Regions from separate parts of the Mesorhizobium sp. 113-3-9 genome, predicted to be linked through region 2. Evidence: riboswitches for the same ligand, from Rfam matches in the RefSeq annotation. Region 2 holds a riboswitch; the other holds the start of a gene.
What was found. Region 2 has a riboswitch for cobalamin ahead of bluB (5,6-dimethylbenzimidazole synthase). Riboswitches for the same ligand answer to the same signal wherever they lie in the genome.
Positions count from the first base shown of each region.

Region 1 (15,439 bases), 1.0 Mb from region 2:
CGTACGAAAAGTACGCTCCGCTCCGGTTCTCGGAAGCCACTGTTTTCGGCTCGCCCTGACCTGAATTCTTGCGCTGGCTAAGCCAGCCCGATCAAACGCCGGATGCGGCCGATATCGGTGCCGATGAAGGATTGCATGCCGATCGCCACCTGATCCGGCGCCATGCCGGCAACGAAGCGGCGGAACTCGTCGTCCGACAACGCTTCGCCCGTCCAGTGAACGCGGCAGAATTCTTCCGAACCGTGGAAGTGGCCGGCTCCATCCAGCAGATCGTCGACATAGCGGCCATAGATCATGCATTCGGAGAATCTGCGCGCCGAGCCGACGACCTGGACCCAGTCGCGGCCATGGACCTTCTCGATCTGACCGCACATGGCAAGCACGGTGTCGCGGCGCCAGGCAATCAGGGTCGAGATGTAATCGTGGGTCGATACGCGGGACGGGTCGATGCCAAGTGCCGAACCCGCGTTGCGCGACCAGATGCGATGCTCGTCATGACCTTCGTCCGCCAGAACGGCGTCGCGGCGAAACAGGCGCGCCTTGCCGTCGCGCCAGAAGGCGGCACAGTCAAAGGGCTTGAGGAAAGCGACGTCGGAATCGCAGAACACCAATATGTCTTCGCTGGCATGGGCCGATATGGCTATCCGGCGCAGTTGCTGCACGTGCCAGCCGCGCAGCGGTTGCGTCTTCAGGCTGAGCCAGACACGCCGGCGAAACAGGCTGAGCGGGTCGTCGAAAGCGCGCAGCCAGCGCGGCAGCAGGTCGCGCTCATCGACGACAGTGCGCCGGCTTGTTTCCAACTGGCGGAAAAGCGCAACGTCTCGATGCTCGACCAGGATATAATGGTGCGCGGCCCCCGAAACATGCCGGTCGAGGGTCTCGCACAACAGGCGGCAGCGCTCGAAATCCGGCGCGTAGCTTGCCGTCACCACCGCCGCCGCCGGCGTCCTCGGCAGCAGGCCCGGGCCGGCAAGCACGTCTGGAACGAACCGTTTGTTCAACGGAGTTCTCCCGCCGTCTCGGTTCCGCGCGACCATCTCTGCCTGACGACCCGCCACAGGAACACCGGATTGCCGACCACATAGCGGCGCCAGAGCCGGCCCGGCTCGACCGCCAGCCGGAACAGCCACTCCAGGCGCAGGCGGCGCATCCACAGCGGCGCGCGCGGCACCGAGCCGCTGAGGAAATCGAGCAGCGCACCGACAGCGACCGGCATGGTGCAATGGCGTTCGTCGATATGGCGCGCTATCCACAGTTCCTGTCTTGGCACGCCCATGGCGACAAGCAGCATGTCGGGCCGCAGCGCCGCGATCCGGCCGATGATCTCGGGTTCCTGCGCGGCGGAGAAATAGCCGTCATGAACGACCACGAAATTGTGCTGCACGGCAAGGGCGGCCAGCTTGACCGACGCCGCTTCGGCATTGACACGCGTCGCGCCGAGCAGCCCGACGGTCAGCGGCCGTGTCGAGGCCTGCAGGAAGGCCGGCACGAAATCTGTGCCGTTGAGATTGTCCGGAAACGGCGAGCCATAGAGAAGCTTGGCTGCGAGATCGACGCCGATGCCGTCCGGCAGGATGAGGAAATCGTCGAGCGCCTCGGCGAAGACGGGGTCGGTATAGGCGATGTTGGCATTGTGGGCGTTGAGGAAACTGACCTTGGTGAAGCGCCGCTCGGCTATCAGCCGGTTCAGCAGGGCGATCGCATCGTCCCAGCGGATGGCAAGCACCGAAATGCCTAGGACCGTCTTCAGGCTGTCGAGGCCGAATGCGGCGCGGGCGGTGTGCATGTTCATGCAAACACCTCCCGCCTGACCGCCCCCAGCTTTTCCAGGCCGAGTTGGATGGCGGCATCGAGCGCCTTGACCTGCCGGCGATGGAACGCGCTGCCGTCGACGTCCCGGATGTCGGCCGCGGCGGCCTCCAGCGCCCTGGCGAAAGCAGCCGGATCGTCGGTGACGACGCAATTGTCGGGGCGATGGTCGATGCCGCGCAGCGAGCGGCCGGTGGCGACCGACGGCAGGCCAAGTTCGAAGGTTTCGATGGTCTTCAGTTGCACGCCGCTGCCGGCGGTGCTGATCAGCGGGATGACGGCCGCGCCGCTTACGAACGCCCTTGCATCCGGCACACGGCCGACAAACTCGACACCCGGATGCGCCGAGGTCACACCGGAAGGCATGTGGCCGGCGATGCGGATGCGGAAATCCGGCCGCAGATGCGGCACCACCTTGCCCAGGAACCAGTCGAGGCCGATGCGGTTCGGCTGCCAGGTCCAGGTGCCGATCAAGGCGGCGTCGCAGTCGATCCGGCGCGGACCTTTGCGGGCGGGCGCGCTGGTCACCAGCGGCAGCACCGCCGAGCGGTTGTCGGTGGCGACGCCGAGTGCCGCGCGGTCTTCCTCGGCCAGCGTGAAGACGAAGCGCGCGCGGCGGCAGAGACGCTCTTCGACGATCTTGAGCAGCCTTGCCTCGCGGCGGAACAGCAGGCGCTGGAAGAGGCCGCCGGCGGCGGCCGCGTTCTCCCGCGCCGAGAGATGCTCGACATTGTGGGCGACGAAGAGCGAAGGCCGGTCCTCCAAGAGCTTTTCGAAGGCACCGGCGAACTGCACGGAATTCAGCACATAGCCATCGAACGGACCGGCCCGATCGAGAGCGGCCTGAACATCGCGGTCGGACACCGCGCGCAACTTGACCGATGCGAAGGTCAGGCCCGACAGCATCGCCTTGCCGACCCAGGTGAGCTTTTTCAGTGCCGAGGCACTTTCCGTGCGAACGTCGATCCCACCCAGCACCACGGTGTTTTCGGGATCGGAAGCGGCTTTCCCGGGCCAGATGAAGCCGATGACCGTGACGCGCGCGCCAGCCCGCCGCAAGGCGGCGATGATCGCAGCATTGGCGATCTCGTAGCCCGAGGCGAGAGCACCGTCGGGCACGATCGATGTGGCGAACAGCAGATGCATCTCACCTATCCTGTGGTGTAGCCGGTAGCAAAACGCGGTGAACCCTTGATTAAGCGAGCACAATCAACGCCCGAAAGCCCCTGCCCGACGGGCTTCTCCGTGCAAGGTGATTAACGAAACCTTATCACCGTGCTGCTACCAGAACCCCAACTCACCATGTGGCTGGACACGGATGATCCCTTTGCCATCGGATGGTTCGGTATCGATCGCTGGACGGTCTCCCCGGCTTGACGTGGAGGCTGTCGAAGCGGTGGTCACCTTGCCGACCTTCAAGCGGCCCGAACAGGTGCTGGAGACGCTGGCTTCGCTCCGCGCACAGCGGACCGGCAGGTGCTTTGCCGTCATCGTCATGGAGAACGAAGCCGAGGCGCGTGACGGCGCCAAGGCGGTGCTGCCGCTGTTCGAGAGCGGCGAGATACCGGGCATGGTCATCATCGCGCATGAGCGCGGCAATTGCAGTGCCTACAATGCCGGCTGGCAGACGGCGATCCTGCACTTCCCGAACTTCAGGCATCTGCTGGTCATCGACGATGACGAGATCGCCGATCCGCATTGGCTGGAGCGCATGTGCCTGGCCGCCGAGACGCTCGGCGCCGATATTGTCGGCGGCCCGCAAGTGCCTGTCTTCGCCGACCCCGCCCATGCGAAATGGGCCGAACATCCTGTCTTCGCGCCACCCTACCGGGAGACCGGACGCGTGCCGGCGCTCTATTCGTCGGGCAATCTCCTGGTCGGTCGCAACGTGCTGATCGCCATGGGGCCGCCCTTCCTCGATCTCAGATTCAACTTCATGGGCGGTGGCGATTCCGACTTCCTCAGCCGATCGGCGCAAAGGAGCTTCGTGCTCGGCTGGTGCTCCGAGGCCAAAGTGCACGAAACCGTTCCGGCGCGGCGTATCGAAGCCGACTGGATCCGGGCTCGCAGCCTGCGCAACGGCGTGATCTCGACATTGGTCGAGAAGAAGAAGCGCGCCGGCACGCCGCTGGCCGGCGCCAAGGTATTCGCGAGGAGCCTGGCGCTGCTTGCCGCTTCGCCGTTTCGCGGCCTGATCCGACTGGTGCGGACCGGATCGCCGGCGATCGCCATCTACCCCATCCATGTGGCGCTCGGCCGCGTGCTGGCCGAATTTGGATATGCCAATGAGCAGTATCGCCAGCCCGAGAAAAACTGAGCGCGCCCCGCTCAGCGCCGCGTTCACGCGCGCCGGCGTGGCGACCGCGATCGCCGCACTCCTGTTCACCGTCATCATGGTGTCCTTCCGCCCGTTCCAGCCGGCCGGCGCCGAACTCACCGGCGAGGGCGGCGACATCGTCAACCAGCTCGGCTTTGGTTCGCTCGGCGCCATTTCGATCTTCTCATTGATGGCCTTCGCCGATCCCCGCATCGTGCGCTCGCTGCTCAGCCCGTCCTGGATACTGATGCTGGGTTTCTTCTTCCTGTCGGTGGTGCTGGCGACCGACCCGCCCTCGGCCATGCGCGCGGCTTCCTTCACCATGATCGGCATCCTGACCATGGCAACGATCCTGGCGCTGCCGCGTGATGCCGAGTCCTTCTCGAAAGTCATCATCTTCACCGCCGTCGTGGTCATCGGCCTTTCCTATCTCGGCCTGATCGTCTTTCCGCACGAAGCGCTGCACACGGCCGACTCCCAGGAACCGGAACATGCCGGCCTGTGGCGCGGCGTTTTCACCCACAAGAACATCGCCGGCCCGATCATGGCCTGCTTCAGTTTCGCCGGCCTTTACCTCTACCGGCGCGGGCAGCGCTGGTGGGGCGCGGGCATCTTCTGCGCGGCGATGATCTTCATGCTGCACACCGGCTCCAAGACCACCGCCGGCCTGGTGCCGTTCTCGATCCTGATCGTGGTGCTGCCGAGCCTGATGGGCATGCGGCTCGGTACCCCGATCCTGTTTGCGCTGGCGATCATCGCGACGGCGGTCGGCACGCTGGGCATTGTCTTCCTGCCGCCGGTGAAACATCTGGCGGCGATCTATTTCCCCGACATGACCTATACGGGCCGCACAACCCTGTGGGAGTTCGCCGGCTCGATGCTGGCGAAGAAGCCCTGGACCGGTTACGGCTATGAGAGCTTCTGGGGCACGCCGCTGCTGCTCAACCAGGATCAGCCCTTCGATCGTCCCTGGGACATCAGAACCATCGTGCACGGCCATGACGGCTATCTCGACATCGCCGTGCTGATGGGCGTTCCGGCGCTTTGCGTGGCGGTCTACACTTTTCTCATCGCGCCGCTGCGCGACTACATGCGCATTCCGCTGCGCAAGGAAAACATCTATCTCGGCGACTTCTTCATGATGGTGGTGCTGTTCACCGCGCTGAACGCCTTCCTCGAAAGCTTCTTTTTCCATCGCGGCGATCCGGTCTGGCTGTTCTTCGTGCTTGGCGTGCTTGGCCTGAGACAAGTGTCGCTGCGTCCGATCGCGGTGCGCAACCCTTCCCACCCGGCCTGACAGGGCTTTCCGGACGCGGCGCGAACGTTTATGTGAGGCCTTTCCTCGGAGGGCTTTCAGATGACGATCAGGCTTGTTCTCGCCGGCTGCGGCAATATGGGTTACGCCATGCTCGCGGGCTGGCTGAAATCCGGCAAGCTTGCGCCGTCAGCGGTTTTCGTCGTCGAGCCCAACGCCGATCTTCGCCAGCGCGCCGCCGCACTCGGTTGCGGCACGGCTGGAGATGCCGGCGCTCTTCCAGCCGACGCAGTGCCTGATCTGGTCGTCATCGCGGTGAAGCCGCAAGTGATCCGCGACGTCACCGCCGACTACAAGCGCCTTGGCGACGGGCGCACCACGTTCGTCAGCATCGCCGCCGGCACACCAGTGGCGACCTTCGAAGAAATCCTGGGAAACCGCGCGCCGATCGTGCGCTGCATGCCCAACACGCCTGCTTCGATCGGCAAGGGCATGATGGTGGTGTTCTCCAATCAACTGGTTTCCGACGACACCAAGCGTTTCGTCGCCGACCTGCTGTCGGCCAGCGGCGAAGTGGCTGATATCGACGACGAGGGCCTGATGGATGCCGTGACCGCCGTGTCGGGATCGGGGCCGGCCTATATCTTCCACTTCATCGAAGCGCTGACCGTGGCCGCGGAGAAGGCGGGCCTGCCGCCGGCAACCGCCAAGCTGCTCGCGATGCAGACGGTCTATGGCGCCGCCTCACTCGCCGCCGAAAGCCAGGAGGAACCGGGCGTGCTGCGCCAGCAGGTGACCAGCCCGAACGGCACGACAGCAGCCGCCCTTGGCGTGCTGATGGGCGAGGACCGGCTGACCAATCTGCTCACCGAAGCGGTTGAGGCGGCGCGGCTGCGGTCGATCGAACTGGGGAAATAAGCTCAGGTCGCCCCGTACAGCATCTCGTCCTGCAGCCGGCGCAAGGCGAACAGCCTCGTCGTGAGGTCTGGCGCGGCGTTGTCGGCGGTCAGCAGTTCGCCTTTCCTGACCGGCTTCAGCACCTTGCCACCCTCGAGCAGGCCGACCGGCAGGGCGCGCTGCGCGCGAGCATCCTCGACCGTCATCGTCCAGGAGCGATAGCAGGTCTCGCCGATCGCATCGAAAATCTCGCCGGCGGCCAAGTCCCGCTTGGCGACGGCGCAGACTTCGGCGACGGGCCTTGGCAACGGCACCATGTCGGGCTTGCCGAAAAGCATGATGCGGGCGGCGGTCAGCGGCACTTCCAGCGATGTCAAATGATAGGGCCGGAACAGGCTGTAATAGGGACCGTGGCCGATATGCAAATCGTCCATGCGCTCGATGATGCGCGGATGCGTCGCCTCGACGATGACGAAGACGCCGGGCGCGACGCCCTTGCCGATGGTGTAGTCGACGACGCCCTTTTTCGTGAGCAGCCCGCCATCCTCGCGCGGGATAAGCACCCTGACGAGGTCGTCACGGTCGGCCTTCGGGCCATGCATGCCGGGCACGTCGGGCACCAGGCCGGTGGCGTTGGCGATGGCGCACATCTCGACCATGGTCTTGGAACCGTCGACGAACTCGACCAGCATGCGCGGGTTCATGTTGCGGCGGATCGCTTCCTCGCGATAATCGTCGGGCACGGCGTCACGATTGAGCGGGTTGTTCTTGCCCTTGCCGGCCGAGACGATGGTCAGGCCGAGCGCGGAAGCAAACTCGATCAGCTCCATGCAACTCGACGGCTCGTCGCCGGCGCCGACCGAATAGACCACGCCAAGCCGGTCGGCCTGCTGCTTCAGATAACAGCCGATGGTGACGTCGGCCTCGACATTCATCATCACCAGATGCTTGCCATGCTCCATCGCCATCAGGTCGAAATCGGCGGCGACGCCCGGCTTGCCGGTGGCATCGATGACGACGTCGATAAGCGGATTGGTGACCAGCATCTCGTTGGAGGTGATGGCGATCCTGCCGCTCTCGATGGCACCGGTGACTTTCGACGCGGTGTCGGCTTCGACCGCCATCGCTTCATCGCCATAGGCGATGCGAATGGCTTCGCGCGCGGTGTGGGGCCGCCGCGTGGAGACGGCGCAGACCGAAATGCCCGGCATCAGCATGGCTTGCGTGACCAGATCTGTGCCCATTTCGCCCGAACCGATGACGCCGATGCGCACCGGGCGGCCCTCATCGGCACGATGGGCGAGATCGCGGGCAAGGCCGGTCAAGGCGACATTGGTCATGCAGGATGTCCACAGCTTCTTGATTTGCGGCCGGATTAGCAGGGACCGGTCGCGTGTGCCAATGAAACCGCTCGCAAGCCGCGATTCCGAGCCCAAAATGCCCGAAAAAGGCACCTTCCCCGGACCGATTGGCCCAAAGGGTTGCCAATTGACATTGTTGTGAACAGTCTAAATAAAACATTCGTTTGCTGACAAAGGCAAATGTTCATCGAGCCGATAGGTCGACGGGCATTCGCCGCGGGCAATCTGGGGAGTGCCTTTGCGCCAGACTGGCGGCAAAGGCGTGGATGAGATCAAGGAGCATTGCGAGGCGTAGGCTCGCGCTCCAGGGGAGGAAGAATGGATACAGTTCTCGCTGGCCTGAAGGGGGCCATCGACACGCTCGGTGCGACAATCCTGCTGCCGATCGTCATTTTCATCATAGCCGTGGTCTTGGGTGCCAAGGTCAGCAAGGCCTTCCGTGCCGCCGTCACCATCGGCGTCGCCTTCATCGGTATCAACCTTGTGCTTGGGCTGATGTTCACGTCGATCGGCGACGTCGCCAAGGCCATCGTCACCAACACCGGCATCCATCGCGACATCATCGATGTCGGCTGGCCCTCGGCGGCGGCGATCGCCTTCGGCTCATCGGTCGGCCTGTGGGTCATTCCGGTCGGCATCCTGGTCAATATCGTGCTGTTGCTGACGCGCATGACGCGCACGCTCAATGTCGACGTCTGGAATTTCTGGCACTTCGCCTTTGTCGGCTCGCTCGTCGTCGCCGCCACCAACAATCTGGCCTACGGCATTGCGATCGCAGCCCTGGTCGCGGCCCTGTCGCTGCTGTTCGCCGACTGGTCGGCGCGCGCGGTGCAGCAATTCTACGGCGTGCCCGGCATTTCGGTGCCGCATCTCGCCTCGGCGCAGATCCTGCCGATCGCCATCATCCTGAACTGGATCATGGACCGCATTCCCGGCATCAACCGCATCAACATCAACACCGAGACCATCGAGCGCCGCTTCGGCGTGTTCGGCGAACCGGTTGTGCTCGGCCTGATCATCGGCCTCGTGCTCGGCGCCATCGCCTTCTATAACGCGGGCGATCTCGGCACGGTGCTGGCCAAAGTGCTGGGCACCGGCATGACACTGGCGGCCGTAATGCTGCTCCTGCCGCGCATGGTGAAGATCCTGATGGAAGGCCTGCTTCCGGTGTCCGACGCGGCGCAGGAGTTCGTGCGCAAGCGCACTGGCGACCGCGAGCTGCTCGTCGGCCTCGACTCGGCCATCCTGATCGGACATCCGGCCGCGATCTCGTCGTCGCTGATCCTGGTGCCGATCGCGATCATCCTGTCGGTGATCCTGCCGGGCAACCGCGTCATCCTGTTCGCCGACCTCGCGGTCATCCCGTTCATCGTCGCCATGACCGCGCCTCTGGTCAAAGGCAATGTGTTCCGCATGGTGGTGATCGGCACGGTGACGCTGGCCATCGGCTTCTACGTCGCCAACGCGCTGGCGCCGCTGTTCACCAGCGCGGCCGTCGCATCGGGCTTCAAACTGCCGGCGGATGCGCTGCAGATCACCTCGGTGGTCGACGGCTTCCTCTGGGTTCCCTATGTGATCATCGAAGCGATCCAGGGACTTGGGCTGCTCGGCATCATCCTGATCGCAGTCGTCATCGCCGCGCTGTTCATCCTCTACCGCCGCAACCCGCTCGGCTGGGAACGAGCAGCGGGCGCCGAGGACGAGCGGGCCGAAGGCACCGCCTAAGCGCCATCGCGCCTTGAATTTGAAACGGTCGTGCGCCCTCCTCGGGCGCACGACTTTTATAGACGGAGCAGAACATGTCCGACAGCCTCATGCAGCTTCTGGATCCCGAAGCGGTCGTGCTCGGATCGGATGCCTCGACCAACGAGGAGATCATCCGCGTCCTGGCCGGCCGGCTCGAGAGCCTTGGCTATGTCAAAAGCTCCTATGCCGACGCGGTCGTGCGCCGCGAAATGACCATCCCGACGGGACTGCCGCTGGAACGCGCCGACAATGTCGCGGTGCCGCATACCGATCCCGAGCATGTGCTGAAGCCCGGCATCGCGATGGGCACGCTGAGAAAGCCGGTGATGTTCGCCAACATGGAAGATCCCGACGAGAAGCTGCCGGTCGGCTTCGTCTTCCTGCTTGCCATCAATGACAAGGACAAGCAGATTGAAGCGCTGCAGTCCGTCATGGCCACCATCCAGAATCCAGAGGCATTGGACGGCTTGAGGTCCGCCAGGACGCTTGACGACGTACGTGCCGTGCTCGGCTGATAACCCAAGGAGAAGCAAGAGATGTCCAGACAGAAAACTATTCTCTTTGCCTGCGGCACGGGCATCGCGACATCGACGGCGGTCAATGTCGCCGTCACCGAGGCCATGAAGCAGCGCGGCCTGACCTTCAACGCGCAACAGGCAAAAGCCACCGAAGTGCCGGGGCTGGCCGACAGCGTCGACTTCATTGTCGCCACCACCCCGATCTCGGCTTCGGTGACCAAGCCGGTTATCAAGGGCCTCGCCTTCCTCACCGGCATCGGCAAGGACAAGGTGCTCGACGAGATCGAGGCGCAGCTGCGCAAGTAGATCACCGACGACGCGGCTCCGGCGACGGTGCTCGGCTTCAGGCCACCCTGACGTAGCTCGTCATGCCCGATTTCTGGTGCTCGATGATGTGGCAGTGCAGCAGCCAGTCGCCCGGATTGTCGGCGACAAAGCCGAGTTGAACCTTCTCGTTGGGCTGGATGAGATAGGTGTCGGAAATCAGCGGCTGCACTTGGCGTGTCGAGGACGACAGCACCTTGAAGCTCATGCCATGCAGGTGCATCGGATGCGACTGCGGCGTCAGGTTCTCCATGTCGATGACATAGCTCTTGCCGAGCTTCAGCTCGGCCAGCGGCGCGGTCGGATCGGATGTATCGCCTGGCCACGGCACCTTGTTGATGGCCCAGAAGGAGTAGCCGAGCGAACCGCAGATGCCGTCGCTCGGGACGTTTTCCGCCGTGGCGCTGAGTGCCAACGAAATATGCTGGGCGGCGGTGAGATCGACTTCCGCCACCGGATTTGCTTCCAGCGGTGGAAGATCGCGAACATCCCGCTTGAGCGAACTACCCGTCGCGTGCAGGCTAGCCAGGATTTTTGGCTTGGTGCCCCTGACGTCTCGCAGGCTGACGACCGCGCCCTCCTCGTCCGGCATGCGGATGGCGAGTTCCATGCGCTGGCCCGGCCCCAGCAGCAAGGCATCGGGCGAAAAACGCTGCGGCACCGGATTGCCGTCCAGCGCCATCACGATCGCCTCGGCGCCGTCGACCCGAAAGGCGTAGATGCGGGTAACGTCTGATATCGCAACCCGCAGGCGCACCAGCCCGCCGGCCGGCGCGTCATATTGCGGCTGGTCGAGCCAGTTGGCGGTGCGCACCGTGCCGTAGGTGCCGGTCCTGGCGGCATCGCGCGGCCGGAACTGATCGATGAACTGGCCGTCGTCGCCAAGACGCCAGTCGCGCAGATTGAGGACGAACTCGGCGTCGAATTTCGGATCATTCGGATTCTCGACCACGATCACGCCGGTCAGGCCGTGGCCCATCTGCTCCAGCGTGTTGCAATGCGGGTGATACCAGAATGTGCCGGCGTCGGGCGGGGCGAAGGCGTAGTCGAAATGATCGCCGGTGTAGACATAGGGCTGCACCAGGAAAGGCACGCCATCCATCTTGTTGGGCAGACGAATGCCATGCCAATGGATGGTCGTCGGATCGTCGATGGCGTTGACCAGGCGCGCGGCGAACGGTTCGCCTTTCTTCATCCTCAGCACCGGCGGCATTCCGGCGCTGCCATAGGTCAGCACATTGTTGGTCGGGCCGACGTCCATCAGGCTGGCCTGGATTTTCGCCGTCTGCAGCACCACCGGTTCAGGACTGGCGGCGGCCCAGCTGCCGAGCCTGCCAATGGCCGAGAGCCCGACCCCGCCGGCGCCAGCAACGGCTGCCATTTTCAAGAGCCCGCGGCGTGTCAATCCGGTCATTCAGCGCTCCAACTGCAAAGCGTGGGATTTATCGTCGCCTTGGATCACAGGCCAGCCACCAGTGCAAATGCCGATATTGGCACACCGCATCTCGCCATTACCATGGCGATGTTGGTGGCATTCGCCAGCGATCATAGCGTCACAAACACGTAAAGATATAAACATCTCTTTATATCTTTCTTGACATGAAGCCTGTGTTGGTGGAACATGGTGGCGTCGTGGTTCTCCGGTCCTGATCGAGGTCGGAGCTAAGAGGGAATCCGGTGAGCATGGCCCGTGCCATGGCGATGCCGGAGCTGCCCCCGCAACTGTGAGCGGCGAGCCGCTGTCCAGGATGTCACTAGGCAAATGCCTGGGAAGACGGACAGAAGCGACGACCCGTGAGCCAGGAGACCTGCCCCGACGAACTGAAACGTCCACGGGCGGGGTGTCCCGGTGGTAGCCTGCAGGCCGCGGCCTTCGCTGCTGGTTCTGCATGCATCCGCTTGACCCATGCCCCCAACCTTATGGGGTATGCAATGTCTACTTTCTCAGTCCCGACCGCCACGCTCGGTGTTCCACGCATCGGCCGGCATCGCGAGCTCAAGGCCGCGTTGGAAAGCTACTGGTCGGGCAAGAGCTCGGCCGAAGACCTGCTCCAAACCGCCAAGCGCTTGCGCGAGGCCAACTGGATCGAACAGCGCGATCGTGGCATCACGAAAATCCCCTCGAACGATTTCTCGCTCTACGATCATGTGCTCGACACGGCCATCATGGTCGGCGCGATTCCGAAAGCCTATGGCTGGAACGGAGGCGAGGTTCCGCTCGACGTCTATTTCGCAATGGCGCGCGGCGATCAGGGCAACGACCATGAAGCTTGCGCCCATGGCGGTCACGCCCACGGCGTTGCCGCGCTTGAGATGACGAAGTGGTTCGACACGAACTACCACTACATGGTTCCCGAACTATCCGCCGACCAGACGTTCGAACTCCGTTCGACCAAGCCGCTCAGCGAGTTTCGCGAGGCCGCAGCCCTCGGCATCCGTACGCGCCCGGTGATCCTCGGCCCGGTCACCTTTCTCAAGCTGGCCAAAGCGCGCGGCAGCACTTTCGACCCGATAGCGTTGCTGCCAAGGCTGCTCCCGGTTTACGCCGAGCTTCTCAAGCAATTGTCGCAGGCCGGTGCCCGCTGGGTGCAGATCGACGAGCCCTGCCTCGTGCTCGACCTCGATGCTGCCGAACGCATCGGTCTCGAACTGGCATATCAGACGTTCGCGGCGGCGGCTCCCGATCTCGACATCATGCTGGCAACCTATTTCGGCGCGTTGGGCGACAATCAGGAAACGGCGCTGGCCTTGCCTGTCGCCGGCCTGCACATCGACCTTGTGCGGGCGCCGGAGCAGTTGGAACCCGTTGCCCGCCTGTCGCGAAAGGACCAGGTCCTTTCGCTCGGATTGATCGACGGCCGCAACGTCTGGCGGGCCGACCTGCCCGCCATTCTCGACCGCATCCGCCCGGTCGTTGCCGGCTGGCCGCTCGACCGCATCGAGATCGCGCCCTCCTGTTCGCTTCTGCATGTCCCGATCGATCTGGAGCTGGAGACCACGCTCGATGCGGACCTCAAATCCTGGCTGTCTTTCTCGGTCCAGAAGATGGACGAGCTGACGCTGCTCGCGGAGGCGCTTGTCGAAGGCAAGAGCGCGGTTGCGAAGGAGTTGCAGGCATCGGCCGAGGCCGTCCAGTCCCGCGCCACATCGCTCAAGGTGCATGATCCGCTGGTGGAAGGCCGGCTGCTGGCTGTCACGGAGCCGATGCGGCGCCGGCAGGGCGCGTTCGCCGAGCGGCGCGAGTTGCAGGCACGAAAACTTGGCCTGCCGAACTTTCCGACGACCACGATCGGCTCGTTTCCGCAGACCCCGCAAGTGCGCAAGGCGCGCTCCGCTCATGCCAAGGGCGAGTTGAGCTATATCGATTACGAGGCCTTCCTGAAGAAGGAAACCGAGACGGCGATCCGCTGGCAGGAAGAGATCGGCCTCGACGTGCTGGTTCACGGCGAGTTCGAGCGCAACGACATGGTGCAGTATTTCGGCGAACAACTCGCCGGCTTTGCCTTCACCAAACATGCCTGGGTGCAGAGCTATGGCTCGCGCTATGTCCGGCCGCCGATCATCTTCGGCGACGTGTCGCGGCCACGTCCGATGACGGTCTCGTGGTGGCACTATGCGCAGTCACTTACGGACAGGCCGGTCAAGGGCATGCTCACCGGGCCGGTGACGATCCTCAACTGGTCCTTCGTGCGCGACGACATCCCACGCAGCGTGGCCTGCCGCCAGATCGCGCTCGCCATCCGCGACGAAGTGGTGGACCTGGAGGCGGCGGGCGCGGCAATGATCCAGATCGACGAAGCCGCCCTGCGCGAAGGGCTGCCGCTGCGCAAGTCCGACTGGCAGACCTATCTCGACTGGGCGGTCGAGTGCTTCCTCCTGGCATCGTCAGGCGTTGGAGACGGCACGCAGATCCACACTCATATGTGCTATTCCGAGTTCAACGACATCCTCGATGCGATCAGCGCGATGGACGCCGACGTCATCTCGATCGAGACGTCGCGGTCGAAGATGGAGCTTCTCGACGCTTTCCGGACCCACAAATATCCAAATGAGATCGGCCCGGGCGTCTACGACATCCACTCGCCGCGCGTTCCGGCGGTCGGCGAAATGATCGATCTGATGACGCTGGCCCGGCAACGCCTTGCCGACGGGCAACTCTGGATCAATCCGGATTGCGGCCTGAAGACCCGCGGATGGGACGAGGTCCGTCCGGCACTGGTCAACATGGTGGAGGCGGCAAGACAGCTCAGAGCCGCGGCCTGATCGGGGTGGAGCCGCCAGCGCATCCGATGGCGGCTCCGCTATCTCATTGTCTTGACGCAATTCCCAAGGGAAAGCCCTCACACTTTTCCTGGAAATTGCCCTGGCTCAGGGTCGGCTGATCTCCTCGAGATACCAGCCGATATAGCGCAGCTCATTGTACTCCATCGGCGCGATCGGTCCGGGTACGAAATAGTGCGATCGCACGCCGCGCGCGGTGTGTTCGATGATTTTCTTGTCCTCGTCGGTGGTGACCTTCCACAGCCAGGTCAGCTTCTCCAGATCGTAATCCTGGCCCTCGACCGCGTCACCGCGCACCAGCCAGATGAGTTCCATCTCGCAGGTATCAGCCGTCTTCGGAATGAAGCGGTAGATCATGCCGTGGTCGGGGTAGCAGACGAGGAAGCTCGTGCCGCCGAGATGGATGGAGGTGACGCCACCATCGTAATCGGTGAAGCGGCCCATCAGCGGTGCCACCGGCGAGCCGTCCTGGCTGCCGCTCGAAACACCATCGTAGAGCGCGTAGCGGAAAGTGTGGATGGCTTCCTGTCCGGCGGCCGAATTCCGCCAGCGGTCGCCGCTGCCGATCTCGATACCGAGCGCGCGGGTTCGTTGCTCCATCGCGGCGTTGAGCTGTTCGATCATCTCCGCCGGTTTTTCCAGAGTATGCGTCTGCGAATATTCCGGATGCGCCGGACCGCAATGATAGCACTCGACATAGTTCTCGACGGCGAGCTTCCAGTTGGCGTCAACCTGATAGGTCTCGCGATGCGCCACCCTGGCATCGGCCCAGCCATACTGGCCGCAGCTGGTGCGCAGCGACTGTTCGACCGGATCGAAGTCGAGCGGCGTCTCGGCGAAGGAAATGAACACCAGACCTTCGGCGAGGCGGACATGCAGCCTCTTCAATCCATGCGCGGCGCGGTCGAAATCCTTCGGCATCAGGCGGGCG
Region 1 covers NZ_AP023246.1:6,811,001-6,826,439, forward strand. The annotation lists gene MesoLj_RS32710 (DUF6492 family protein) at 78-1,001, opposite strand; gene MesoLj_RS32715 (WecB/TagA/CpsF family glycosyltransferase) at 998-1,792, opposite strand; gene MesoLj_RS32720 (glycosyltransferase) at 1,789-2,955, opposite strand; gene MesoLj_RS32725 (glycosyltransferase family 2 protein) at 3,128-4,126, shown strand; gene MesoLj_RS32730 (O-antigen ligase family protein) at 4,095-5,423, shown strand; gene proC (pyrroline-5-carboxylate reductase) at 5,484-6,299, shown strand; gene MesoLj_RS32740 (NAD(P)H-dependent oxidoreductase) at 6,302-7,618, opposite strand; gene MesoLj_RS32745 (PTS galactitol transporter subunit IIC) at 7,958-9,364, shown strand; gene MesoLj_RS32750 (PTS sugar transporter subunit IIA) at 9,439-9,900, shown strand; gene MesoLj_RS32755 (PTS sugar transporter subunit IIB) at 9,922-10,209, shown strand; gene MesoLj_RS32760 (multicopper oxidase family protein) at 10,247-11,641, opposite strand; cobalamin riboswitch at 11,844-12,057, shown strand; gene metE (5-methyltetrahydropteroyltriglutamate--homocysteine S-methyltransferase) at 12,160-14,490, shown strand; gene MesoLj_RS32770 (aromatic ring-hydroxylating oxygenase subunit alpha) at 14,596-15,439, opposite strand, start outside.
Region 1: it holds a riboswitch for cobalamin, as region 2 does, so the genes downstream of both, metE (5-methyltetrahydropteroyltriglutamate--homocysteine S-methyltransferase) here and bluB (5,6-dimethylbenzimidazole synthase) in region 2, are expected to answer to the same signal.

Region 2 (15,439 bases):
GAACTGCAATCCCTGCCCGGCCAGATAGACAAACACCACCGCGTCGGGGCCGGCTGCGGTCACCTTGGCGAGGAAATCGCGATAGGCGCCACGCAGCGATTCCTGGTCGACGTCACGCGCGCCCACCACGTCGAACCCGGCCGCCTGCAATGTCTGGGCGATCAAGCCCGCATCATTGGCCGGCGTTGTCAGCGCGCTAGCGGGATAGGCGGCATTGCCGATGACGAAGGCAAGGCGCTTTTCGCCTTGCGCCAGCGCCCCGGCCGTCGAGCCGAATGCCAAAATGGAGAGGGCGAGGAAGAAAGCGAGGAATTTCAAGACCGTCCGCATTACGATCATCCGTCAGGTAAGATGCTTCCGCCCCAGAGCCCAGACTAGGCTTGCGCAAAAAGGCGGCTTTGCGGCGTTAATCCGGCGTCTTTCGGTATCGCGCGGTCGATTGCCCGGTTTCAACGAAACGTGATCATTGTCCGGCTCAGCCGCGCCTTTTCCTGGGCTTTTCCAGCAGGGCGACCGCCTCGACATGCGGCGACCACAGGAACTGGTCGATCGGCGTCACGCTTTTCAGGGTGTAGCCGCCGTCGAGGAGGATGCGCAGGTCGCGAGCCAGCGTCACCGGGTTGCAGGACACGGCGGCAACGAATGGAACATCCGAGCGGGCGATCTGCTTCGACTGGTCCTCGGCACCCGCTCGCGGCGGATCGAAGACAAGGCCGTCAAAGGCGTTCAATTCCTTGAAGGTCAAGGGTCGGCGGAACAGGTCGCGGCGTTCGCCCGTCACCCGCTTGATGCCAGTCGCGAAGCGCGATCCCCGGTCGAGCGCCGAAAGTGCCGCCGCATCGCCCTCCACCGCATGGACTTCCGACTTCGCCGCAAGCCGGAGCGCAAAGCTGCCACAGCCTGCGAAGAGATCGGCGATCTTCTTGGCGCGCTTCAGATGTCCGCCGACAATCTCGGCCATGGTCTGCTCGGCTGCTTCGGTTGCCTGCAGGAAGGCACCCGGCGGCACGGCGACAGCAACGCTGCCGAACATCACCACGGGCTTTCTCGGCTCGATGATGATCTCGTCATCGATGGACAGCCTGGCAAAGCCTTGCGCAAGGACAAAATTGGACGCGATGCGGCGCTGGTGTTCGCCGAGCTTGCCGGAGTCATGCACCGCGACATCAAGGCCGGACCCCGTCACGGTGACGGCCATCCGGAACGATTTGGTGGTGGCGCATATCAAGTCGGCGAGCGCCTTCAACTGGCCAAGCGCTCCGACGATTTCGGGCAGCGAGATCGGACATTCCGATATGGAAATGATTTCCGGCGACAGATGGCGATTGAAGCCGAGCAGCATGCCTGTATCGGTGCGACGCGCGGCAAGCACGACACGGCGTCGCGTCTGCGGCGCGCAGGCAACCAGCGCGTCGATGTCGCACTCGATGCCCTTGCCCTTCAGGGCGTGCACCACCTTCTCGCGTTTCCACTGGCGATAGGCTTCGGCCTCGAAATGCTGGAGGGCACAGCCTCCGCACTCCGTGAAATGGCGGCAGGCCGGCTCTATGCGCAGCGGCGAAACCTCCAGCACCGCCATCAACGTGGCGCGATCCCGCTCGCGCGCGGCGGTGACGGTCTCGCCGGGCAGCGTGAAGGGAATGAACAGATCGCCGCCTTCGGTCTCGGCAATGCCGTCGCCCTGGGCGCCAAGCTTTTTGATGGTGAAGCGCGCGCTCATCGATCCTTGATTCCACCGAGCAGGAATTCGCGATTGCCGTCGCCGCCTTCGATTGGCGACAGATGCAGGCCGAGCGAGCGCCAGCCGGGCACGGCGTCCAGCCAATCCTGCAGCAGGCCGGCGACCCGGGCGGCATCGAAGGGGTCTTTCAAGAGACCGCCCTTGCCGATGGCCTCGCGACCCGCCTCGAATTGCGGCTTGACCAGAAAGACCGCGGCGGCACCAGGCTTCGCAATGGCGAGCGCCGGCGGCAGCGCCAACTTCAGCGAGATAAAGCTGACGTCGGAGACGATGAAACCTGGAACACGGCCGGCAAGATCGGCGATGGTGAGATCGCGTGCATTCAGCCCCTCGATGACCGTCACGCGGGGATCGCCACCAACATCAGGATGTATCTGGCCGTGACCGACATCGATCGCCGTGACATGGGAGGCGCCGCGTTCGAGCAGCACCTGGGTAAACCCGCCGGTCGAGGCGCCGATGTCGAGCGCTTCGCAGCCTTCTGGGTCTAGGCTGAAGTGGTCGAGCCCGCCGATCAGCTTCAGCGCCGCGCGCGAGACATAGCCTTGCGCCGGATCATCGATGGCAACAAGGCATTGCGGCGAAACGTTCTGACCGGGCTTGCGGGCAATGGAGCCATCGACCGTCACCGTGCCACGCTCGACCGCGTCGCGGGCACGCGAGCGGCTGGCAAACAGTCCGCGCTGGACGAGCAGGTCGTCGAGCCGCTGGCGGGTGCTGGCTGGCAGAGGCGAGTTCATCGGCCTTCATGGCGAAAGCCGGCGGCGAAGGCAAGGACATTGGGCCGAACAAGCAAAGAGCGGCGAGCGCATCAGGCCGCGCCGCGGCTTGTGTGCATCGCATCGGGTTCGGCAAAATGGTAATCGAAGAGGAGAACCTCCATCGTCGGAACCCGGGGACAACGAATGCTGACGGGAACCTGCCACTGTGGCGCAACCCACTGGACCCTTGAGGGCGATCCCGGGCCGGTCACCGCCTGCAACTGCACGCTCTGCCGCCGCTATGGCGTGCTCTGGGCCTATGACTATGTCGATGAGCGCATTCGCGTCGCGGGGCCGATTGCCAGCTACACGCGCGCCGGAAAGGATACGCCTTCGCTCGAAATCCTGTTCTGCCCGACCTGCGCCTGCGTGCTCGCCTGGCGCGGGCTGCGCGCCGGTGCCTCCGGTCGAACACGCATCGCCGTCAATGTGCGGCTGGCGCCGCCCGAGGCCGTCGCCGATCTGCCGATCGACCATTTCGATGGGCTCGACACTTACGACGACCTGCCTCGCGATGGCCGCTGCGTGCGCGACATGTGGTTCTAGAAGATAGTGCGCGACACCTGGCGCTCGACGGCGGGAGACAAGCCGTCGTGCCGATCCCTTGAAGCTTGCTCACCTGGGTGCTCGGCGACAACCGCGGACGCCGGCACAGGGTCAGGCAGGACCACAAGTTGCGGCACCTGCTTGTAGGAAAAACCGCCACGGATATCGCCCATCTTGCCGGCGACGATGCCCACTGCCGCCCTTTCGAGATTGCGGTCGTAGCGCGTCTCGGCGGCGGCGGGTGCCGCGATGATGGCCAGAAAAACCACGCCGCACAGAAGCGTCTTCATTGTTATTATCTCCCTGCCTGACGTCGATCTAGCAGGGCGCCGTTGAAAAACGGCCAAGGGACACGGTAAGCAAAACGCCAAACGGCAGTGTTAACAATGCGTTATGAAATCAAGCCGGCAAATTGATTCAAGCGCTTGAGGTTTTGATTCAGGCGCGCTGGGCGCGGGCCGTATGCCCGAGCGCGGTGAAAACGGTGCGCACGATGCCGGCGGCATCGAGGCCAGCATCGGCATACATTTTTTCCGGCTTGGCGTGGTCGGCGAACACGTCGGGCAGCACCAGCGGGCGCACCTTCAGGCCGCTTTCCAGCAGTCCTTCATGGGCGAGGAACTGCAGCACGTGGCTGGCGAAGCCGCCAATGGCGCCCTCCTCCACCGTCACCAGAACCTCGTGCGAGCGAGCCAGCCGCCGGATAAGATCCTCGTCGAGCGGCTTGGCGAAGCGGGCATCGGCGACGGTGGTGGAAAGCCCGGCCGCGCCGAGTTCCTCGGCAGCGATCAGACAATCCTGCAAGCGCGTGCCGAAGGACAGCAGCGCCACCTTTGTGCCTTCCCTGACGATGCGGCCCTTGCCGAGTTCGAGAATCGAGCCGCGCTCCGGCATGTCGACGCCGACGCCATTCCCACGCGGATAGCGGAAGGCGATCGGGCCGTCATCATAACTTGCCGCGGTGCGCACCATGTGGCGAAGCTCCGCCTCGTCGGCAGCGGCCATCACGACAAAGCCCGGCAGGCTTGCCAGGAAGGTGGTGTCGAAAGCACCGCAATGAGTGGCGCCATCGGCGCCGACGAAGCCGGCGCGGTCGATGGGGAAACGAACCGGCAGTTTCTGGATCGCGACGTCGTGGACGACCTGGTCGTAGGCGCGCTGCAGGAAGGTCGAATAGATCGCCGCGAACGGCTTGTAGCCTTCGGTCGCCAGGCCCGCCGCGAAGGTGACCGCGTGCTGCTCGGCGATGCCGACATCGAAGGTCCTGGCCGGAAACACTTCGCCGAAGAGGTCGAGACCGGTGCCGCTCGGCATGGCGGCGGTGACCGCGACGATGCGATCGTCCTCACGAGCCTCCTGGATCAGGCTTTCGGCGAACACCTTGGTGTAGGCCGGCGCGTTGGCCGGCGCCTTGGCCTGCGCGCCGGTGATGACGTCGAACTTGTTAACACCGTGATATTTGTCGGCGGCGGCTTCCGCCGGCGCGTAGCCCTTGCCCTTCTGGGTGACGACATGGATCAGCACCGGGCCTTCGCCATTGTCGCGGACGTTTTTCAGGACCGGGATCAGATGTTCGAGATTGTGACCGTCGATCGGGCCGATATGGTAGAAGCCGAGCTCCTCGAACAAGGTGCCGCCGGTGACGTAGCCGCGCGCATGCTCGACCGCCCTTGTAATGGCACGATCGGCGCGCTTGCCGAGATAGGACGTCAATTTTTTGCCGAAGTCGCGCAGGCCGGCATAGGCCTTGCCCGACGCCAGCCGCGCCAGATAGGCGCTCATCGCACCGGTCGGCGGCGCGATCGACATGTCGTTGTCGTTGAGGATGACGATGAGCCGGGCATCGAGCGCGCCGGCATTGTTCATCGCCTCATAGGCCATGCCGGCCGACATGGCGCCGTCGCCGATGACGGCGATGACATTGTTGCGGCCGCCGGAGAGGTCGCGGGCAGCGGCCATGCCGAGGCCTGCCGATATCGACGTCGAGGAATGGGCGGCGCCGAAGGGATCGTATTCGCTCTCGGCGCGGCGGGTGAAGCCGGACAGGCCGCCTTCCTGGCGCAGCGTGCGGATGCGATCGCGGCGGCCGGTCAGAATCTTGTGCGGATAGGCCTGATGGCCGACATCCCAGATCAGCCGGTCGTCCGGGGTGTTGAAGACATAGTGCAGGGCGATCGTCAGTTCGACCACGCCAAGGCCGGCGCCAAGGTGACCACCGGTGCGGGACACCGCGTCGACCAGCTCGAGGCGAAGTTCTGATGCCAGTTGCGGCAGTTCGCTCTCGTCAAGCGCGCGCAAATCCGCCGGAATGCGGACCTTGTCGAGAAGCGGCGTATGCGGCGTTGCGTTCACGAGAGCTCGGGCTTTCTGTTCAACGGCGGGATAGGCCGCCAGCCTGCGAAAGTAAATGCGTGTCGGCGACGCGGATCAAGCAGGTCCCCTCGCCGATTTTCCTCAGCTCTCCGGCAGCGGAATAAACTCTTTCTCGTCCCCGGGAACGATATCGAAGCGGCCCGTCTTCCATTCCTGCTTGGCCTGTTCGATGCGCTCCTTGGAGGAAGAGACGAAATTCCACCAGATGTAGCGCTGCGAGCCGAGGGAGGCGCCGCCGAACAGCATGAAATGCGCACCGGTTTGCGACGACACGATGATCTCGTCGCCGGGCCGGAACACCAGCAGGCGTTCAGCCGGGAAGACGTCACCCGAAATCGTGACCTCGCCTTCCAGTGTGTAGATGGCGCGCTCCTCCGCATCGGCCGGAATCTTTATGCTGGCGCCGGGCGCCAGCCTGAGATCGGCGTAGAGCGTCTCGGCGTCGGCCCGTACCGGGGAACGCAGTCCCTGAAAGTCACCGATCACAACGCGGCCTTTGACGCCTTCGGCATCGATCTCGGGCAGCCGCAAGGCAGCGGTGTTCTCGAATACGGGCGCCAATTCCTCCTTGCCGTCCGGCAGTGCCAGCCATGTCTGCAGGCCGGAGATCGACATCGGCGCGCCGCGCAATTCCTCGGGCGTGCGCTCGGAGTGCACGATGCCACGGCCGGCGGTCATCAAATTCACGTCGCCGGGCTGGATGACCATTTCGGTACCGAGCGAATCGCGATGCCTGATCTTGCCGTCGAACAGATAGGTCACCGTCGACAGGCCGATATGCGGATGCGGACGGACGTCGAGCGCCTGGCCTGCACGCAGGATCGCCGGACCCATGCGATCGAAGAAGATGAACGGCCCCACCAGCCGCCTCCTGGCGGTCGGCAAGGCGCGACGGACCTCGAAGCCGCCAATGTCCTTGGCGTTCGGGATGACCATCAGTTCGATCTGGTCGCTGGCAAAGGCGTCGCCGGCCTCAGGGTCTTTCCCCGGGAAGAAGCTCATGAACTCTCCTTATCAGCGTTCGGTAACCGCTTTGGCGGCATCAGGCAAAGCGGATCGCCGCCTTTGCCCGCAGTTTGGCGGCCACTTCTTCGCGGTTGCGCGGATGCTGGTGGGTTTCGAGCGAATCGAGAAGTGCGCGCGCCGATGCCGCAATGGCCTCCACGGCGTGGTCGAACGCATGCTGGTTCTGTTTCGAAGGCCGCGTCGTTCCGCTCAGCTTGCGGACAAATTGAAGGGCTGCGTCACGCACTTCGTCATTGGTTGCAGGCGGATCAAAATTGAACAGGGTCTTGATGTTTCTGCACATCGCTTCCGTATCTCCTCTTGTCCTGGAGCTGTTTCAATCGGGACGAGTTTTATCCTCAATCATGATCGTGTCCAAAAACCGGTGAGGCAAGACCATGGTTCGCGGCCATGCCTCAGTCCGCGTCGAGCGGTTCCGTTCCAACCGGCTTGCCGTCGCGCGACAGCCTGATCTTCTCGACCTTGTCCTCGGCCGCCTTCAGCAGCCGGTCGCAATGCGCCTTCAGGGCCTCGCCGCGTTCATAGATGCGGATCGACTGGTCGAGCGGCACATCGCCGCGCTCCAGATCATCGACGATCTTCTCCAGCGCGTCGAGTGCCTGTTCGAAGCTCATCGCCTTGACGTCTTCGTTGGTCTCAGCAGCCATCATTCATCCTTTCATCAGTCGCCCGACATGGGCGGCGACCGAAAATGCCAGTCCCTGCAGATCGTAGCCGCCCTCAAGCAGGCTGACGAGCCGGTTGCCGCTGTGGCGGGCGGCGCGCTGCATCAGCTGGCCGGTCGCCCAGTCGAAATCGTCCTCGGTCAGGTTGATCTCGGCCAACGGATCACGGTGATGCGCGTCGAAACCGGCCGAAATGATGATGAGGTCGGGCGCGAAATTGTCGAGCGCCGGCAAGACGCGCGACAGGAAGGCATCGCGAAACACCTCGCTGCCTGTCTGCGGCGCCAGTGGTGCGTTGACGATGTTACCGGCGCCGGTCTCGCTCTTTGCGCCAGTGCCGGGATAAAGCGGCATCTGGTGCGTCGAGCAATAGAGCACCGAGGGATCGTCCCAGAAAATATCCTGCGTGCCATTGCCGTGGTGCACATCCCAGTCGACGACAGCGACACGCTCGACGCCGTGCTTCTTCTGCGCATAGCGGGCCGCGATCGCCGCCGTGTTGAAGAAGCAAAAGCCCATTGCGGTGGTCTTTTCGGCATGGTGGCCGGGTGGCCGGGCGGCGACGAAGACATTGTCGGCGCGGCCCGCGAAGACGTCGTCGACGGCCGCGTTGGCAGCGCCGATCGCGGTTATCACCGCCTGCCAGCTCTTCGGGCTGGCGGTGGTGTCGGCATCGATGCGGGCAATGCCCTCGTCAGGGATGGCGGCGCGCACGCGCGCGACGAAATCGGCCGGATGCGCGTAAAGGATGGTGGCCTCGTCGCCTTCAGGCGCCTTGACGCGGTCAAGCTCGGCAAAGGCTTCGTCGTCAAGCACGCGCTCGATGGCGCGCAAGCGGTCCGGCCGCTCGGGGTGACCAGGGGGCGTGATGTGCTCAAGGAAGATCGGATGCGTGTAGAGACGAGTGGCCATGGTCCCTATCTAGTGCCCCAACGCCGCGATGGCCATGCGTCGCGGCCCGATGGCTGGGGAAAATCGCTTCTGCGTCCATTGGCGTCGCTGTGGGGATTGGCGCCGCGAACGCTTCGGCATAAGGTCGCCGTCACTGCCTGGTGCCCGCCAGTCTGTTTGTCTAGCCGCATTCTGCGGCGCCAAGTGATTCCACTTGGCTGCAAATGCTCTGGCGGGAGAATCGGGAACACGGTTGAATTCCGTGGCGTGCCCAACGCTGTGAGGGGGACCGCGCCGGTAAATGCCACTGTCGATGACGGGAAGGCACCGGACGCGGGTTGATCCCGAGCCAGAAGACCGGCCTGGCAGGCACCGTCATCCGCATGGTCAGGCGGAGGACATGGTTTGCAATCGCAAGGGGACAAGCGATGCCGGATGCTATGACCGCTCCTGTCGGCGACGGATTTGACCAGATGGCGCGCGACGCGGTCTACCGTGCCATGTTCACGCGGCGCGATGTGCGCAGTCATTTCCTGCCTGCTCCTCTCGACGATGAGGTGCTGGCGCGGATGCTGCTTGCCGCCCATCACGCGCCGTCGGTCGGGTTCATGCAGCCGTGGAATTTCATCGTCGTCCGCGATGCCGCGCGACGGGAGAAGGTGCGCGATCTGTTCCTGGCCGCGCGAGAACAGGAACTGCCCGAAATCGAGGAAGAACGGCAGGCGCTTTACCGCAAGCTGAAGCTGGAAGGCATCTGCGAAAGCGCGCTCAACATCTGCATCACCTGCGACCGCCAGCGCTCGAAGGGCTCGCCACTGGGACGTTGGCACAATCCGGAGATGGACCTCTACAGCACGGTCTGCGCGGTGCAGAATTTCTGGCTGGCGGCACGCGCCGAAGGCGTCGGCGTCGGCTGGGTCAGCATCATCGAGGCGCAGGCACTGAAAAGCCTGCTGTCCATTCCCGACCATGTAACGCCGATCGCTTACCTCTGCGTCGGCCGGGTTTCCGCATTCGCGCCCAAACCGGACCTTGAAACGCACGGCTGGGGCCGGCGCCTGCCCCTGCCCGAACTGATCATGAGCGAGACCTTTTGCGGGCAAGGCGAGGCACCGCTCAAGTCAGCGGTGGCATGCCTGAACGCCGTCGATACCGCACAGGCGACCGCCTGCCCGGCCGATCAGCGCGTCGCGCCGGCCGCGCCCCAGCGCGAGCCGCCGAAGGAGGAAAGTGCCTTGTCCTTGAGCTCCCTGAACTTCGATGATGCCTCGGCCAGCCTGCTGTCCCAGGACGGATCAGGCACCTGGCCGGCGATGGTCTTGAAATAGACCTGCATCAGGCAGGCGATGGCGAAGGGTTCGATGAACGCCGCCTTGAAGGCCCAGGCAAAGATGATGGCCAGCACGAAGGCCCAGCCGGCGAGTTGTCCGGGCATCAGGAAGAGAATGGCGCCGGCCGGCGCCAGCATCAGCAGGAAGATCACGAACGACACGCCCCACATGATTACCGCCAGCCAGACGGCGTTCTTGACCATGGTCTTGCCGTTCTGGGCGTAGAGAACGACGCCTTGCCGCGCGGTCTCGAAGGGTGAGGACGAATTGATGCGGATGTTGTAGCCGAGGATGATCTCGTCGACATAGGTCAACGACAGGCGGATCACCGTGTTGATGAAGGAAACCAGGCCGCTCAGGCCCGGAATGGGCAGAAAGGCGGCGACGCCGCCGAGCAGGCCGGTGATGGCGCGGATGGCGCCCTTGACCAGCTGGTCGACGACGAAAAGGATGTTGGCTTCGGCGAAACGCTCGGTCACGACCTGCCGGGCATAGGCGATCTGGTTCTGGCCGTCAGGGACATCATGGCCGTCGATCAGGTGGACCATGACGGCGATATGGCCGGCCTTGACGACGTAGAGGATGTATTCGCGGATCCAGTAAACGGCGATAGAGACGATACCGAAACCGACCACCCCGCCCCACAGGGCAAAGGACAGCGGCCCATCGGGATCGGTGGAGATATGGCCGACGCCATAGCCGACCGAGGCGCCCGTGCCGGTCGCCATGATGTAGGCCAGCGTGATGCCGAAATAGACGATCATGCGAAAGACAATGAAAGGCCAGGTCCGCATCATGATGGACACCGACCTGCCGATATCGAAATCCCACATGCCCCGAATCTCCCCTCAGAGATGGCTGGGGAGGATGCGCTCTAACCGAAGATTGTCAATCATGGGCGGGCACCAGGCCGCAGACGGGACTTCAGCTCGATTGCGGACCCGGTTCCTTGAGCAGACCCTCAAGCAGTTGCTTGAACGCCGCCACCACCTTCCTCGACGTGGCTTCGGGGTCGTTTGAATTGGCGATCCGCTGCGACGCCTGGCTGCTCGCCCCGTTGATAAGCCGTGCGGCCGTTTCAGGGTCGACGCCCGGGACGACCACACCTTCCCCCTGCAGCGCGGTCAGATGATCGGTCATTGAGCCGACGCAGGCATTGGCATTCGACCATTGTGCCGGATCGCCCAGCACAGCAGGGCCATCCCGGAACATGATACGCTGGATTTCCGGCTCCAGCGCCATCTCGATATAGGTGGTGCATTCGTCGACGAAACGCTGCCAGCGGGTCGGCGCTCTCGACGCGACCTCGTTCACCCGAGCCGCCATCTCGCCGTCGATTTCGGCGATAACCGCCTCCAGCAGCCCCTTCTTGTCGCCGAAGTGATGATAGAGCGCGCCGCGCGTCAGTCCGGCGGATGCGGTGAAATCGTCCATCGACGCCTCGGCATATCCGATCGTCCCGAAGGCCTGGCGGGCCGCGGCGATCAGCTTGGCGCGCGTCTCGGCGATCATCTCCTTGCGGGGCCTGTGCATGCTTCTGGTCCTATTCACATACGTCTCGTATGCCAATTGACATACGTTGCGTATGGTCTATCTAGTTCTCATACGCTCCGTATGTAATTGTCGGAGCGCCTTTTGTCGAGGAACCGGATCATGCAGAACCCTTACTCAGAGATCTTTCGCGCCCCCGGAGCCAAGGGCTTCGCTGCCGCCGGTTTCCTGGCTCGCCTGCCGATCGCCATGGCGCCTATCGGCATCGTGGCGATGCTGTCGCAAACGCGTGGCGAATACTGGCTGGCCGGCGCTGTCTCGGCGACATTCGCATTGGCCAACGCTTTCCTGGCGCCGCAAATATCAAGACGGGTCGACCGCCTTGGCCAGACCCGGATCGTCGTGCCCACCACAATCATCTCCGTGCTCGCATTCCTGGCACTGATTGCATCGGCCAATCAGGACTGGCCGGTCTGGACGCTGTTCGTGTCGGCGTTGCTGGCCGCCGCAATGCCCAGCATGCCGGCAATGGTGCGCGCACGCTGGACCGAGATTTTCCGCGGCCGGCCCGAGATGAACACCGCCTTCGCCTTCGAGTCGGCGGCGGACGAGTTGGTCTACATCGCCGGTGCATCGCTGTCGGTGGGCTTGAGTGCCGCCCTGTTCCCGGAAGCGGGCATGCTGGCGAGCACGCTGTTCCTTGCCCTGGGCTCGACGGCGTTCATCCTGCAGCGATCGACCGAGCCGCAAGTGCGGCCGATGGGTCACGGCTCGAGCGGCTCCGCAATCCGCCTGCGCCCGGTACAGATCATCACATTCGCCCTGATCTTCATCGGCGCCACCTTCGCGACGACGGAAGTCAGCACCGTGGCAATCACCAAGGAACTCGGCCAACCCGGCGCCGCCAGCCTCGTCATTGGCGTCTACGCGCTGGGGTCGTTCGTGCTCGGCATCATTGTCGGCGCGCTCAATCTGAAAACACCGCTGCAACGCCAGTTGGCCATCGCGGTGGCCGTCATCGCGGTCAGCACGCTGCTGCCGCTCACGGCAGGCACCGTGCCGCTTCTGGCACTCACCGTCTTCATCAGCGGCGTGGCCATCTCGCCGACCTTCATCACGGCATTCGGCCTGATCGAGAGGCATGTGCCCGAAGCGATGCTGACGGAGGGCATCACCTGGGTGACCACGGGGATCGGTATCGGCATGGCGCTCGGCTCCTTCGCCGCCGGCGCCGTGGTGGACGCATTCGGCGCCCAGAACGGGTTCTGGGTTTCAGTGGCGGCAGGCACCATCGCGCTGATCACCGTGCTGCTTGGCCAGCGCAGCCTTGCCACCCACAAATGCGAGCTGGAGGGATGCGACGCCGCCGCCGTTCCGGCCGAGTGACACGGTCGGAATGGCTTAGCCAGCGCGACTTCGTCATCCACGGGCGGAGCGACGCGAAGCGGAGCGCAGACCCGAGGATCCATTCCGTGACCTTGATCATAGGGTGCAGCGGAGCAGAATCTCTGGACCGTTGCGACGCGTCGACGTCACGGCATGGATCCTCGGGTCTGCGCGCGTCGCTTCGCTCCTTGCTCCGCCCGTGGATGACGATATCGCGGAGGCTTCAGGTAGCTAGAGAATCTCGGTCTTCGCGATGTGGATGCCGAAGCCTTCAAGGCCGACATAGTGGCGCTCGCGCGAGGCGATCAGGTTGATCGACGAAATGCCGAGGTCCTTCAGGATTTGCGCGCCGAGGCCGATCTCGCGCCATTCGTTCTCGCGCCGGCGGGCCTCTTCATGATCCTCGCGGTCGCCGCTTGCCGGCCGTTTGCGTTCCTGATGCGCAACGCCGACGGACCCCTCGCGCAGATAGACGATGACGCCGCGCTTGCGCTCGCCCATCGCCTTCATGATGCCGTCCAGCCGATGGCTGGTGCCGAAGACGTCGGTCACCACATCCTCGGAATGCAGCCGCACCGGCACGTCCTCGCCATCGCGGATGTCGCCGAAAACGACAGCGACGTGATGCATCGTGTCCCACGGCAGCGTGTAGGTGAAGACCTGCGCCTTGCCGCCGAGCGTGTCGATATCGGAGCAGGCGACGCGCTCGACCAGCGTTTCCTTGCGCTGACGATAGGCTATGAGGTCGGCAACCGACACCTGTTTCAGGCCATGCTCTTCGGCGAAAGCCTGCACCTGCGGGCCGCGCTTGACGGTGCCGTCGTCATTGACGAGTTCGGAAATGACGCCGATCGGCGGCAAGCCGGCGAGCTTGCAGAGATCAACGGCGGCCTCGGTATGGCCCGAACGCATCAGGACCCCGCCTTCGCGCGCGATCAGCGGGAAGATGTGGCCGGGACGGACGAAATCGGAGGCGCCGACATTGCCATTGGCGAGGTTGCGCACGGTGAGCGTGCGGTCGTCGGCCGAAATGCCTGTCGTCGTGCCATGCTTGAAATCGACGCTGACGGTAAAGGCGGTGGTGTGGGCGGAATCATTGTCGGCGACCATCGGCTGCAGGTTGAGCCGCTTGGCCTCCTCGCGCGGCATCGGCGTGCACACGATGCCGGAGGTGTTGCGCACGATGAAGGCCATCTTTTCCGGCGTACAGTGAACAGCGGCGACGATCAGGTCGCCCTCGTTCTCGCGCCCGTCATCGTCCATGACGACGACGATCTCGCCACGTTCGAAGGCTCGGATGGCTTCGACAATCTTCTTCTGATCGTAAGGCATTGGCGCTCGCTTTGCTCGCAGGGCAGTAGGGGAATAGGGCAGTAAGGCAGTAGGGAAAAGGAAAATTGGGCTCTTTCGGCAGGCAGCGTAACATACTGCCCTACTGGCTTACTGCCCTATTCCCCTCCCTTCCCCGTCTGTCCTCGATGCCGCAGATAATGATCGGCGATCGCGCAGGCAACCATCGCCTCGCCGATCGGCACGGCGCGGATGCCGACGCAGGGGTCGTGGCGGCCCTTGGTCATTACCTCGACGTCGTTGCCGTCCTTGTCGATCGACTTTCGCGGCGTCAGGATCGACGAGGTCGGCTTGACGGCGAAGCGTGCAATGATCGCCTGGCCGGTCGAGATGCCGCCGAGGATGCCGCCGGCATTGTTGGACAGGAACACCGGCTTGCCGTCATTGCCCATGCGCATCTCGTCGGCATTCTGTTCGCCGGTGATACGGGCGGCCTCGAAGCCGTTGCCAATCTCGACGCCCTTGACGGCATTGATCGACATCAGTCCCGACGCGATGTCCTGGTCGAGCTTGGCGTAGATCGGCGCGCCGAGACCTGGCGGAACGCCGTCGGCGACGATCTCGATCACCGCGCCGACCGACGAACCGGCCTTGCGGATGCCGTCGAGGTACTGCGTGAAGACGGGAACCGAAGCAGGATCAGGCGTGAAGAACGGGTTTTCCGCGTCACCGATGAAATTCCAGTTCCAGTTGGCGCGATCGATCGACTTCTCGCCCATCGACACCAATGCGCCGCGCACCACCATGCCCGGCACGACCTTGCGGGCAAGCGCTCCGGCAGCAACGCGCGCGGCCGTCTCGCGGGCCGAGGAGCGGCCGCCGCCACGATAGTCGCGTATGCCGTATTTGACGTCATAGGTGTAGTCGGCATGGCCCGGCCGGTACTGGCGTGCGATCTCGCCATAGTCCTTCGAACGCTGGTCGACATTCTCTATCAGCATCGAGACCGGCGTGCCCGTGGTGATCATCGTCTGGCCGTCCCCGTCGAGGACGAAGCCGGACAGCACCTTCACCTCGTCCGGCTCGCGGCGCTGGGTGACGAAGCGCGACTGGCCCGGCCGGCGCTTGTCGAGTTCGGCCTGGATCTCGTCCCGCGTGAAGCGGATGCCGGGCGGGCAGCCGTCGACCACGCAGCCGAGCGCCGCCCCATGGCTTTCGCCCCAGGTGGTGACGCGGAAAAGATGGCCGAACGTGTTGTGAGACATGGAAAACTGCCCTGCCCGGCAGCCGAGCCGGTTGAAGCCTGCCTTCTATTGGCGTTTTTTGCGGTGGTCAAACTGTCATCCCCGCCGTTTAAGTTTTGACACATTCGGCTGGTTTCTGCTTTCTTCCATCCGCCGTTGAGGATCCGCCGCCACAGTGCCGGCGCAATGACCAAAGAGGACAATCATGCGTACCCTGATTGGCGCTGTTGCCGCCATGCTGCTTTGTTCCACCGCCGCCTTCGCCGGACAGACCGAAGGCCTGATCAAGAAGATCGACAAGGATGCGCTGACGCTGACGCTGGACGACGGCAAATCCTACAAGCTGAACGCCGAAACCGATCTCGACTCCCTGAAGCCGGGCATGGACATCGTCATCGCTTACGACGTGACCAATGGCGAGAATGTCGTGACCGATATGCAGTTGCCGGACAGCGACACGAACTAGCCCAGGCGGCTTAAAGCCACTCCAGGCTCTGCCCTTCAAGCTTGAGCACGCGATCCTGCGGTATCTCCAGGTTCGCGGCCTCGTCCTCGGCCATGTCAAGGACGAAGCGGAACAGGGTGCGCATGACGCCGCCATGCGTCACGCAGATCGTCCTGCGGCCGATCTCGTCGAAACAGGGTTTCACCCGTTCGAGCAGCATCTGGTAGCTTTCCGCCCCCTCGCCGGGCG
Region 2 covers NZ_AP023246.1:5,797,414-5,812,852, forward strand. The annotation lists gene MesoLj_RS28400 (caspase family protein) at 1-339, opposite strand, end outside; gene MesoLj_RS28405 (class I SAM-dependent RNA methyltransferase) at 476-1,720, opposite strand; gene MesoLj_RS28410 (TlyA family RNA methyltransferase) at 1,717-2,481, opposite strand; gene MesoLj_RS28415 (GFA family protein) at 2,647-3,048, shown strand; gene MesoLj_RS28420 (hypothetical protein) at 3,045-3,338, opposite strand; gene dxs (1-deoxy-D-xylulose-5-phosphate synthase) at 3,487-5,400, opposite strand; gene MesoLj_RS28430 (pirin family protein) at 5,503-6,423, opposite strand; gene MesoLj_RS28435 (DUF2277 domain-containing protein) at 6,464-6,730, opposite strand; gene MesoLj_RS28440 (exodeoxyribonuclease VII small subunit) at 6,843-7,094, opposite strand; gene MesoLj_RS28445 (histone deacetylase family protein) at 7,098-8,024, opposite strand; cobalamin riboswitch at 8,189-8,384, shown strand; partial or broken gene bluB (5,6-dimethylbenzimidazole synthase) at 8,432-9,091, shown strand; gene MesoLj_RS28455 (hypothetical protein) at 9,184-10,167, opposite strand; gene MesoLj_RS28460 (TetR/AcrR family transcriptional regulator) at 10,259-10,867, opposite strand; gene MesoLj_RS28465 (MFS transporter) at 10,988-12,211, shown strand; gene ribB (3,4-dihydroxy-2-butanone-4-phosphate synthase) at 12,443-13,543, opposite strand; gene aroC (chorismate synthase) at 13,660-14,766, opposite strand; gene MesoLj_RS28480 (DUF1344 domain-containing protein) at 14,951-15,211, shown strand; gene MesoLj_RS28485 (histidine phosphatase family protein) at 15,222-15,439, opposite strand, start outside.